One region of the Paenibacillus xanthanilyticus genome, then DNA from elsewhere that is predicted to be linked to it. Evidence: a T-box and tRNA genes for the amino acid it is inferred to sense, from the RefSeq annotation. Region 1 holds a T-box; the other holds one or more tRNA genes.
What was found. The T-box of region 1 lies ahead of tyrS (tyrosine--tRNA ligase). A T-box ahead of a tRNA ligase gene usually reads a tRNA of that ligase, here a tRNA-Tyr.

Region 1 (4,411 bases):
GAGGCGTTAGTTTTCGGCCACGACGGGTTCAAGAGACATCTAAACCGCCGGCATCCGCGCTGCTTGCCGAAAAAACCGGAACCTTCCCGCATCCTGCGGAGTAGTAAGGGGTAAGGTTAAATAAACGAATGGAGGCCATCCACCAATGAAATTAAAACGACCTCTACTCCTGCTGCTCCTCGTCTTCAGCGTCATCTTCACCGCCGGATGTTCGGTACTCGATACCGTGAACAGTTCCCTGGATTATGTCAATGAGGCGACGTCCTATGTCAATAACGCGACCGAATTCGCGAACAACCTGCCGACGCTGGCCGAGCAAGCGCTGCTCGACCCCGCCGCGCGCGACAGCCTGCAGCAGTCGTTCGAGACAATGAAGACCGATATTACGCAGTTCAATGAACTAACGGCCCCCGGCTTCGCCGAGGACGTTCACCAGACGCTGGTCGGTTACAACGAAACGCTGCTGACGCAGGTCAACACGTATTTGGAGCAAATCCAAAACAACGTCATCGACCTCGAAGCGCTCCAGCAGTCGCCGATTATTCAGACGCTTGGCAACATCACCGATACGCTTGGACAGCTTAGTCAGTTAGGGCAGTAAATACGAAAAACCTTCATTCCACCACATGGCGGGATGAAGGTTTTTTCTTTATTCTACATATCCTGCATATACCCATGTTAGTAATTTAATTGAAATATCCTTCCCCAACTTGCCAAGTTAATAATTCAATTTTTTCTACTATTTCTGCCTTATCGTTCGTACTGAATGAGACAAGTGGAGATTGCCAATCACGACCTTTGATTAGTACCAATCCATAATGGCCACTTGGATCTGCCTCTGGGTACCAACCCACATCTAAAACAATATCGTATCTAGTATGTTGGAGCTGCAATAAATCTTCGGTAAAGCAGAACCACCTTTCGTTCTTTTCAGCTCCTAATTCCTTAGGGTCGAGTTCTAAAAACGAATTGTAGGATACCTCCCAGCATGAAGGAATTCTTAAAGGCTGAAATCTAGGAGGATTCTTTATTATTATTTTCATTTTGTCACCTGCCTCCTATCATCGCTTCGCCCACTACCCATCCTCGACCAGCCATTAACGCCTCCGCGCGTCCGTCATCGGCTTCTCGATCGCATACAGCTCCTCCTCGAGCGAAGCCACCTTGTCGCGGATGACCGCTCTGGCGTCGCCAAGCGCTTGGTTATAGATGTAAGGCGTTAATTCTTTCAGCATGAATTCGACGAGATTTTCGGCGGCTAACTGACCGATTTCCTTGTCGAATTCGTCGTACACGTACGATTGGACCTTTTCGGCCAAGACCAGCTTCTGATCCTGCGGCATTTTGAGCGGTTTCATAGGCGTTCCTCCCCATAGGTTATTGGACGGTTAAAAATAATGGCGTGCCAAATTGAAGTTCAATTCGCACGCCATTCCATGTCTCGTTGTCCGCCGCCGCCCATTCGCTGCTTGCCGCACACGAGCGTCAGTCGTTACTCACTATTCGAATTTCGCCAGGTAGTAATTCTTCTTGCCGCGCTTGATGACCGCGTACTTCCCGTGCAGCTTGTGGTCGTCGCCGATCTGCGCGTCGATGCTCGTCAGCTTCTCGCCGTTGACGGATACCGCGCCGCTCTCGATATCCTGCTTCGCTTGACGGCGGGACGGCGCCGCGCCGCTCTCGATCAGCAGGTCGATCAGGCCGCGCGCCTCGCCGCCGCTAATGACGGTCGTCGGCATGTCGGACAGCGCCTCGACGAGCTCGGCCTCGCTCAGCTTCGTCACGTCGCCGGAGAACAGCGCCTGCGTGATTTTCTCCGCGCTCTCCACCGCCTCGCCGCCGTGCACGATGCGCGTCACTTCGCGGGCCAGCTCGCGCTGCGCCGCGCGTTTCTCCGGATGCGCCGCCAGCTCGGCTTCGAGCGCCCCGATCTGCTCGCGCGTGAGGAACGTGAAGTATTTCAGGAATTTAATGACGTCGCTGTCGTCCGTATTGATCCAGAACTGGTAGAACTGGTACGCGCTCGTCTTGCTCCGGTCGAGCCAGACCGCGCCGGATTCGGACTTGCCGAACTTCTTGCCGTCGCTCTTCGTCACGAGCGGCATCGTCAGGCCGAACGCGTCGCCCCCGCCCATTTTGCCGATCAGGTCCAGCCCGGCCGTAATGTTGCCCCATTGGTCGCTGCCGCCCAGCTGAAGCGAGCAATTCTGCTCCGCATGCAGCTTGTGGAAGTCGTACGCCTGCAGGATCATGTAGCTGAACTCCGTGAAGGAGATGCCGTTGGCCAGACGCGAATCGACCGAATCCTTCGCGAGCATGTAGTTGACGGTGAAGTTCTTGCCCACGTCGCGCAGGAACGTAATGACGTCCAGCGGCGCGATCCAATCGTAGTTGCTCACCAGCTTCGCCGAGTTGTCCGTGCTCTCGAAATCAAGGAAGCGCGACAGCTGGTTCTTCAGGCTATCCGTCCAGCTTGCTACCGTGTCGGCCGTGTTCAGGGATCGCTCGGAGGAGCGTCCGCTCGGATCGCCGATCAGGCCGGTGCCGCCGCCGACCAGCGCCAGCGGGATATGGCCCGCCAGCTGGAACCGGCGAAGGGTCAGAATCGGCAGCAGGCTGCCGATGTGCAGGCTGTCCGCCGTCGGGTCGAAGCCGCAGTACAGCGTGACACGCTCGCTCTTCAGCTTCTTATCCAGGTTCTCCCGGTCCGTCACTTGGTACACCAGACCGCGGTATTCCAAATCCTCCAATAAATCTTGGCTCGTTATGTTCGTTGTCATGCGAACCCCTCCATCTCCAGTGTGAATAAACAAAAAAGACCCGTCTCTGTCATTGACAGGGACGAGTCATCGCGGTACCACCCTAATTGAACATACGCACGAGGCGCACGTTCCACTCTTGCCGGTTAACGGTCGGCGGCCGCCATGTCCTTCTGCCTGCAGGTCAGTTTCGGATCATGGAGCTCCGGGATGTAATTCGCGTTCACGCGCGTACCGGCTTGCACCACCCGCCGGCTCTCTGAGATCGCGTTCGTTCACGCTACTTGTTCCCTTCCAAGCTTCATATTCAAGCTGACACAACTTTACCGAATTCGAACCCCTCCTGTCAATAGCCGCCTTGGCAAAGGGCGGCGAACGCGCGGAAAATAAGGACCGTCCTCATCCCCCCTAGTATTCGCATACGATCGGCAGGAGCCATCTCATCTTCTCCGCTGAGTATGGACGCCGCCGTATTAGGTCAATCGACTCATTTTATCGACATCGAATCGTACTTACTTTATTTTCGTAAGCAAATGTGAGAAGATGAGCGAAGCAACCGAAAATCGCCAATGTTATCCAGTTCCGTTAGGTCCATATGCGAGGAGGAATATGTCATGTCGCTTCAAGAAAACGCCAAGCAAGAAGTATCCGCCGCTCCGCTGTTCGCGCCTTTCGAATCGGCCGGCTTCAAACTCTCGAATCGGATCGTCATGGCGCCGATGACGCGCGGGTTCTCCCCGAACGGCGTTCCCGGCCAAGACGTGGCGGATTATTACCGCCGCCGCGCGGAGAACGGCGTCGGGCTGATCGTGACGGAAGGTACGCTCATCAATCATCCAGCCGCTGGTGCCAGTCCGAACTGGCCGAATTTCCACGGCGAAGCGGCGCTGCAAGGGTGGGCGAACGTCGTTCAGGCGGTGCATGAGGCCGGCGGACGCATCATACCGCAGCTATGGCATGTCGGGATGGCGCGCCCGGTCGGCAGCCAGCCGAATCCGGAGGCGCCGCCAGTCGGTCCATCCGGCTTGGATCTGGAAGGCAGCGCCGTGAACGAACCACTCTCCGAGGAAGAGATTGGCTCGCTGATTGCCGCCTACGCGCAAGCGGCGGCCGATGCGAAACGCATCGGCTTCGACGGCATCGAGCTGCACGGGGCGCACGGTTATCTGATCGACCAGTTCTTCTGGGAACGCACGAACCGCCGCTCGGACCGCTACGGCGGCGATCTCGTCCAGCGCACGACGTTCGCAGCCGAAGTGATTCGCGCCTGCCGCGCGGCCGTTGGACCGGACTTCCCGATCGTGCTTCGCTTTTCGCAGTGGAAGAGCTCGGACTATACCGCCAAACTCGCTGCCACGCCGGAGGAGCTCGGCCAGTTTCTCGCGCCGCTGGTCGACGCTGGCGTCGACGTCTTCCACTGCTCGACCCGCCGGTTCTGGGAACCGGAATTCGAAGGCTCCGACCTCAACCTCGCCGGCTGGACGAAGAAACTGACCGGCAAACCGGTCATCTCCGTCGGTTCCGTTGGCTTGGACGGCGACTTCATGGATTACTTCCGCAAAGGCGCGAGCTCGGACGTTGAGCGCATCGACGGCCTGCTCGAACGGCTGGCGCGCGACGAGTTCGACCTGGTCGCCGTCGGCCGCGCCCTG
Region 2 (4,411 bases), 2.5 Mb from region 1:
TGTAGGCAAATCCGCACATCGTTAAGGCTGGGCTGTGATGGGGAGGGAAAATTACAGTACCGAAGGTTATGTGTTCCCGCTGCCAAGAAAAGCTTCTAGCCAGGTCAAGGTGCCCGTACCGCAAACCGACACAGGTAGGCGAGCAGAGCATGCTAAGGCGCGCGGAAGAACTCTCGTTAAGGAACTCGGCAAAATGACCCCGTAACTTCGGGAGAAGGGGTGCCTCGGTAGGGTGAATAGCCCGAGGGGGCCGCAGTGAAAAGGCCCAAGCGACTGTTTAGCAAAAACACAGGTCTGTGCGAAGCCGTAAGGCGAAGTATACGGGCTGACGCCTGCCCGGTGCTGGAAGGTTAAGGGGAGTGGTTAGGGGCAACCCGAAGCTATGAACCGAAGCCCCAGTAAACGGCGGCCGTAACTATAACGGTCCTAAGGTAGCGAAATTCCTTGTCAGGTAAATTCTGACCCGCACGAATGGCGTAACGACTTGGGCGCTGTCTCAACGAGAGATCCGGTGAAATTTTAATACCTGTGAAGATGCAGGTTACCCGCGACAAGACGGAAAGACCCCATGGAGCTTTACTGCAGCTTGATATTGGACTTTGGTACGATCTGTACAGGATAGGTGGGAGCCTGAGAAGCCTGAGCGCCAGCTTGGGTGGAGGCGCCGTTGGGATACCACCCTGATCGTATCGGAGTTCTAACCCGCCACCCTGAATCGGGTGGGGGGACCGTGTCAGGCGGGCAGTTTGACTGGGGCGGTCGCCTCCTAAAATGTAACGGAGGCGCCCAAAGGTTCCCTCAGAATGGTTGGAAATCATTCGAAGCGTGCAAAGGCATAAGGGAGCTTGACTGCGAGACCCACAAGTCGAGCAGGGACGAAAGTCGGGCTTAGTGATCCGGTGGTACCGAATGGAAGGGCCATCGCTCAACGGATAAAAGCTACCCTGGGGATAACAGGCTTATCTCCCCCAAGAGTCCACATCGACGGGGAGGTTTGGCACCTCGATGTCGGCTCATCGCATCCTGGGGCTGAAGTAGGTCCCAAGGGTTGGGCTGTTCGCCCATTAAAGCGGTACGCGAGCTGGGTTCAGAACGTCGTGAGACAGTTCGGTCCCTATCTGTCGTGGGCGTAGGAAATTTGAGAGGAGCTGTCCTTAGTACGAGAGGACCGGGATGGACGTACCGCTGGTGTACCAGTTGTTCCGCCAGGAGCACCGCTGGGTAGCCAAGTACGGACGGGATAAGCGCTGAAAGCATCTAAGCGTGAAGCCCCCCTCAAGATGAGATTTCCCAATTAGTAAGACCCCTGGAAGACGACCAGGTTGATAGGTTCGAGGTGGAAGCGCAGCAATGCGTGCAGCTGACGAATACTAATCGGTCGAGGGCTTATCCTAAAGGTTTAAGTTCGCAAGAGCTTAGACAAACACAGCTAAAGTGTTGAGTTTCGTATCCAGTTTTCAGGGTGTAACGGATAAAGCGAACTGACAAGCTCAGTGAAGCTTTTGAACTTACAATAGCGTTTGGCGACGCTATTCACCTGATGTATATCGAATTCCCTGACGGTATACAGGACAAGCAAGGGATTTTGTGGCGGCGTAGCTCAGCTGGCTAGAGCATTCGGTTCATACCCGGAGGGTCGGGGGTTCGAGTCCCTCCGCCGCTACCATACTATGGAGGTTTAGCTCAGCTGGGAGAGCATCTGCCTTACAAGCAGAGGGTCGGCGGTTCGATCCCGTCAACCTCCACCATATATATTGCGGAGCCGTGGTGTAGAGGCCTAACATGCCTGCCTGTCACGCAGGAGACCGCGGGTTCGAATCCCGTCGGCTCCGCCATTTATATAATTGAATACTTGATGTGGCTCGGTAGCTCAGTTGGTAGAGCAGAGGACTGAAAATCCTCGTGTCGGCGGTTCGATTCCGTCCCGAGCCACCATTTCTTTTTCTCTCGTGTTATGCATGGAGGATTAGCGAAGTGGCCAAACGCAGCAGACTGTAAATCTGTTCTCTGACGAGTTCGGTGGTTCGAATCCATCATCCTCCACCATTTCCTAACATGATGAGAGCCATTAGCTCAGTTGGTAGAGCACCTGACTTTTAATCAGGGTGTCGTAGGTTCGAGTCCTACATGGCTCACCATTTCGAATGTTCAACCTGTGGTCATTGACCGCAGGTTTTTTGTTTGTTCGCAGATGTGTCCATTCCCGTAACAACCTGAATTGCATGTCAATGTATGGTACAATGTCCTAAAAACAAAGAGTACCATACTCGTGAATAGAGGTAGAGGATGAGCGAAGCGAACTGGATCGGGCAGCTGGAACAAATCCTTTTAAGGCCGGTACGTCAATTCCAAACGGCGATTACCGCTTGGACAGAATTGGTCTCGATTACGGACTCTAACAATAAATACGTGCAACAATTCAACACGGTCACACGAGGCGATTGGATCCGACTTATTACGGGTGAAATGCATATCGTTGTCTCCACTCTTAATGAACAGGTGCTTGCCTTAGAAATAAGCGAAGGCGCGATAAGCGATACGGAGGTTCGCTTGTTGGCGTGGTCGCTCCAGCATGTAAAGGCTCCCGAACAGAACGTGTTCTCGGGCTTGCCGGAAGGCGAGCGGATTGTGAGAGAGTTAGGCAGTTGGATCGCCAATCAGTTGGAGAACGGCAATCAGCCATTGACGGTTCCGGACCGGCTCATCAGCCGAATCCGTCTCTACAGCACCATGATTCCGTTCCTGCTCGTCGCGGACCAGCTTGAACCCGGACAAGCCAGCTATGGTGATCTCGAGAAGCTCCTGCGAAGCTTTTTATCCGAAGATATCCTTCTCATACCGTTGAAAGAACAGGAGTGGCTGATCCTTGGTCCTGTCTCGCTTATTCGGGAAGCCCAGAATGAAGATCGACCGGATGAAGACGAGGAATCGGTGGAGGATAGTCTGGCTTCCATCGCTTCCGGCTTGCATGATATGCTCGCAAGCGAATGGCTGGGCGAGTGCCACTTGGCCGTTCTTCAGCCCATACAGCCGGCTAAGGACATCGTAGCGGCGGCGTCGCAGCTAAGAGAAACCGTTCATTTGGGACGCACGTTTCATGTGGGATCGAATATCCACTTGCCATGGCTGCTTCAACTGGAATGGCTGCTCAGCGCGATCCCGGAATTGCAGCGGCAGCGCTTTGTGGAACAGGCGCTCAAACGGACGGACGTGTTTTTGGAGCCGGAGATTTTATCCACGCTGGAAACGTTTTTCGCGCTTGATTGCAACGTAAGCGAGACGGCGAAGAAGCTATATATCCATCGAAATACCCTGCTATACCGCCTCGATAAGCTGAAGCAAGAGACCGAACTCGACGTAAGACAGTTCCGAGACGCGGTTTTGGTGAAGATCGTGCTGCTATTGTATAAAGTGACGAAAAGGGTTTAGTATTTTTGTAAAGTTTGTGCATAGTCACATATGACCCTGTGAGATAAGATAGTTGTAGTGAAGAACAACTATCTGTTAGGGGGAAATACAAATGGCAGGTGTACGCTTAGAACATATTTACAAAAAATATGCTGGTTCGGACAACGCTTCGGTTAAAGACGTTAACCTTGATATCAAGGACAAGGAATTCCTCGTTCTTGTCGGTCCGTCCGGCTGTGGTAAATCGACTACGCTGCGCATGATCGCAGGTCTTGAGGAGATTTCCGAAGGTAAATTGTTCATTGGCGATCGTCTCGTTAACGACGTAGCGCCGAAAGACCGTGACATCGCGATGGTATTCCAATCCTACGCCCTGTACCCGCACATGAACGTGTACCAAAACATGGCATTCGGCCTTAAACTTCGTAAATTCAAAAAAGCGGAAATCGACAAACGCGTTCGTGAAGCCGCTAAAATTCTCGATATCGAACACCTGCTTGACCGTAAGCCTAAAGCGCTTTCCGGTGGTCAGCGCCAACGTGTCGCCCTCGGCCGTGCGATCGTCCGTGAGCCGCAAGTATTCTTGATGGACGAACCGCTCTCCAACTTGGACGCGAAACTTCGCGGTCAAATGCGCGCGGAAATCTCCAAACTGGCTAAACGTCTGGAAACGACCGTTATCTACGTAACGCATGACCAGATCGAAGCCATGACGATGGGTGACCGTATCGTCGTTATGAAAGACGGTATCATCCAACAAGCTGCTTCCCCGGAAGAGCTGTACAACCACCCGGTTAACATTTTCGTTGCAGGCTTCATCGGATCGCCTACAATGAACTTCATCACTGGTACGCTGACGGAGCAAGGCGGCGCTACTCGTTTCAAATCGAACGGCGTTGACGTTGTTGTTCCAGAAGGCAAAGCACAACTGCTTCGCGAGAAAGGCTACATCGGCAAAGAAATCATTGTGGGTGTTCGTCCAGAAGATATCCATGAAGAGCCA

Region 2: it encodes a tRNA-Tyr, which carries the amino acid that the T-box ahead of tyrS (tyrosine--tRNA ligase) is inferred to sense. The anticodon was not compared.

What each region holds. Positions count from the first base shown of each region.
Region 1 covers NZ_JBHUHA010000002.1:543,588-547,998, forward strand. Annotated here, with positions in the region: gene ACFSKT_RS19550 (DUF6376 family protein) at 146-601, shown strand; gene ACFSKT_RS19555 (hypothetical protein) at 687-1,043, opposite strand; gene ACFSKT_RS19560 (DUF2164 domain-containing protein) at 1,098-1,358, opposite strand; gene tyrS (tyrosine--tRNA ligase) at 1,500-2,780, opposite strand; T-box leader at 2,835-3,065, opposite strand; gene ACFSKT_RS19570 (NADH:flavin oxidoreductase) at 3,374-4,411, shown strand, end outside.
Region 2 covers NZ_JBHUHA010000002.1:3,072,509-3,076,919, forward strand. Annotated here, with positions in the region: rRNA gene ACFSKT_RS30990 (23S ribosomal RNA) at 1-1,394, shown strand, start outside; tRNA gene ACFSKT_RS30995 (tRNA-Met) at 1,590-1,666, shown strand; tRNA gene ACFSKT_RS31000 (tRNA-Val) at 1,673-1,748, shown strand; tRNA gene ACFSKT_RS31005 (tRNA-Asp) at 1,759-1,835, shown strand; tRNA gene ACFSKT_RS31010 (tRNA-Phe) at 1,860-1,935, shown strand; tRNA gene ACFSKT_RS31015 (tRNA-Tyr) at 1,961-2,046, shown strand; tRNA gene ACFSKT_RS31020 (tRNA-Lys) at 2,063-2,138, shown strand; gene ACFSKT_RS31025 (PucR family transcriptional regulator) at 2,287-3,429, shown strand; gene ACFSKT_RS31030 (ABC transporter ATP-binding protein) at 3,521-4,411, shown strand, end outside.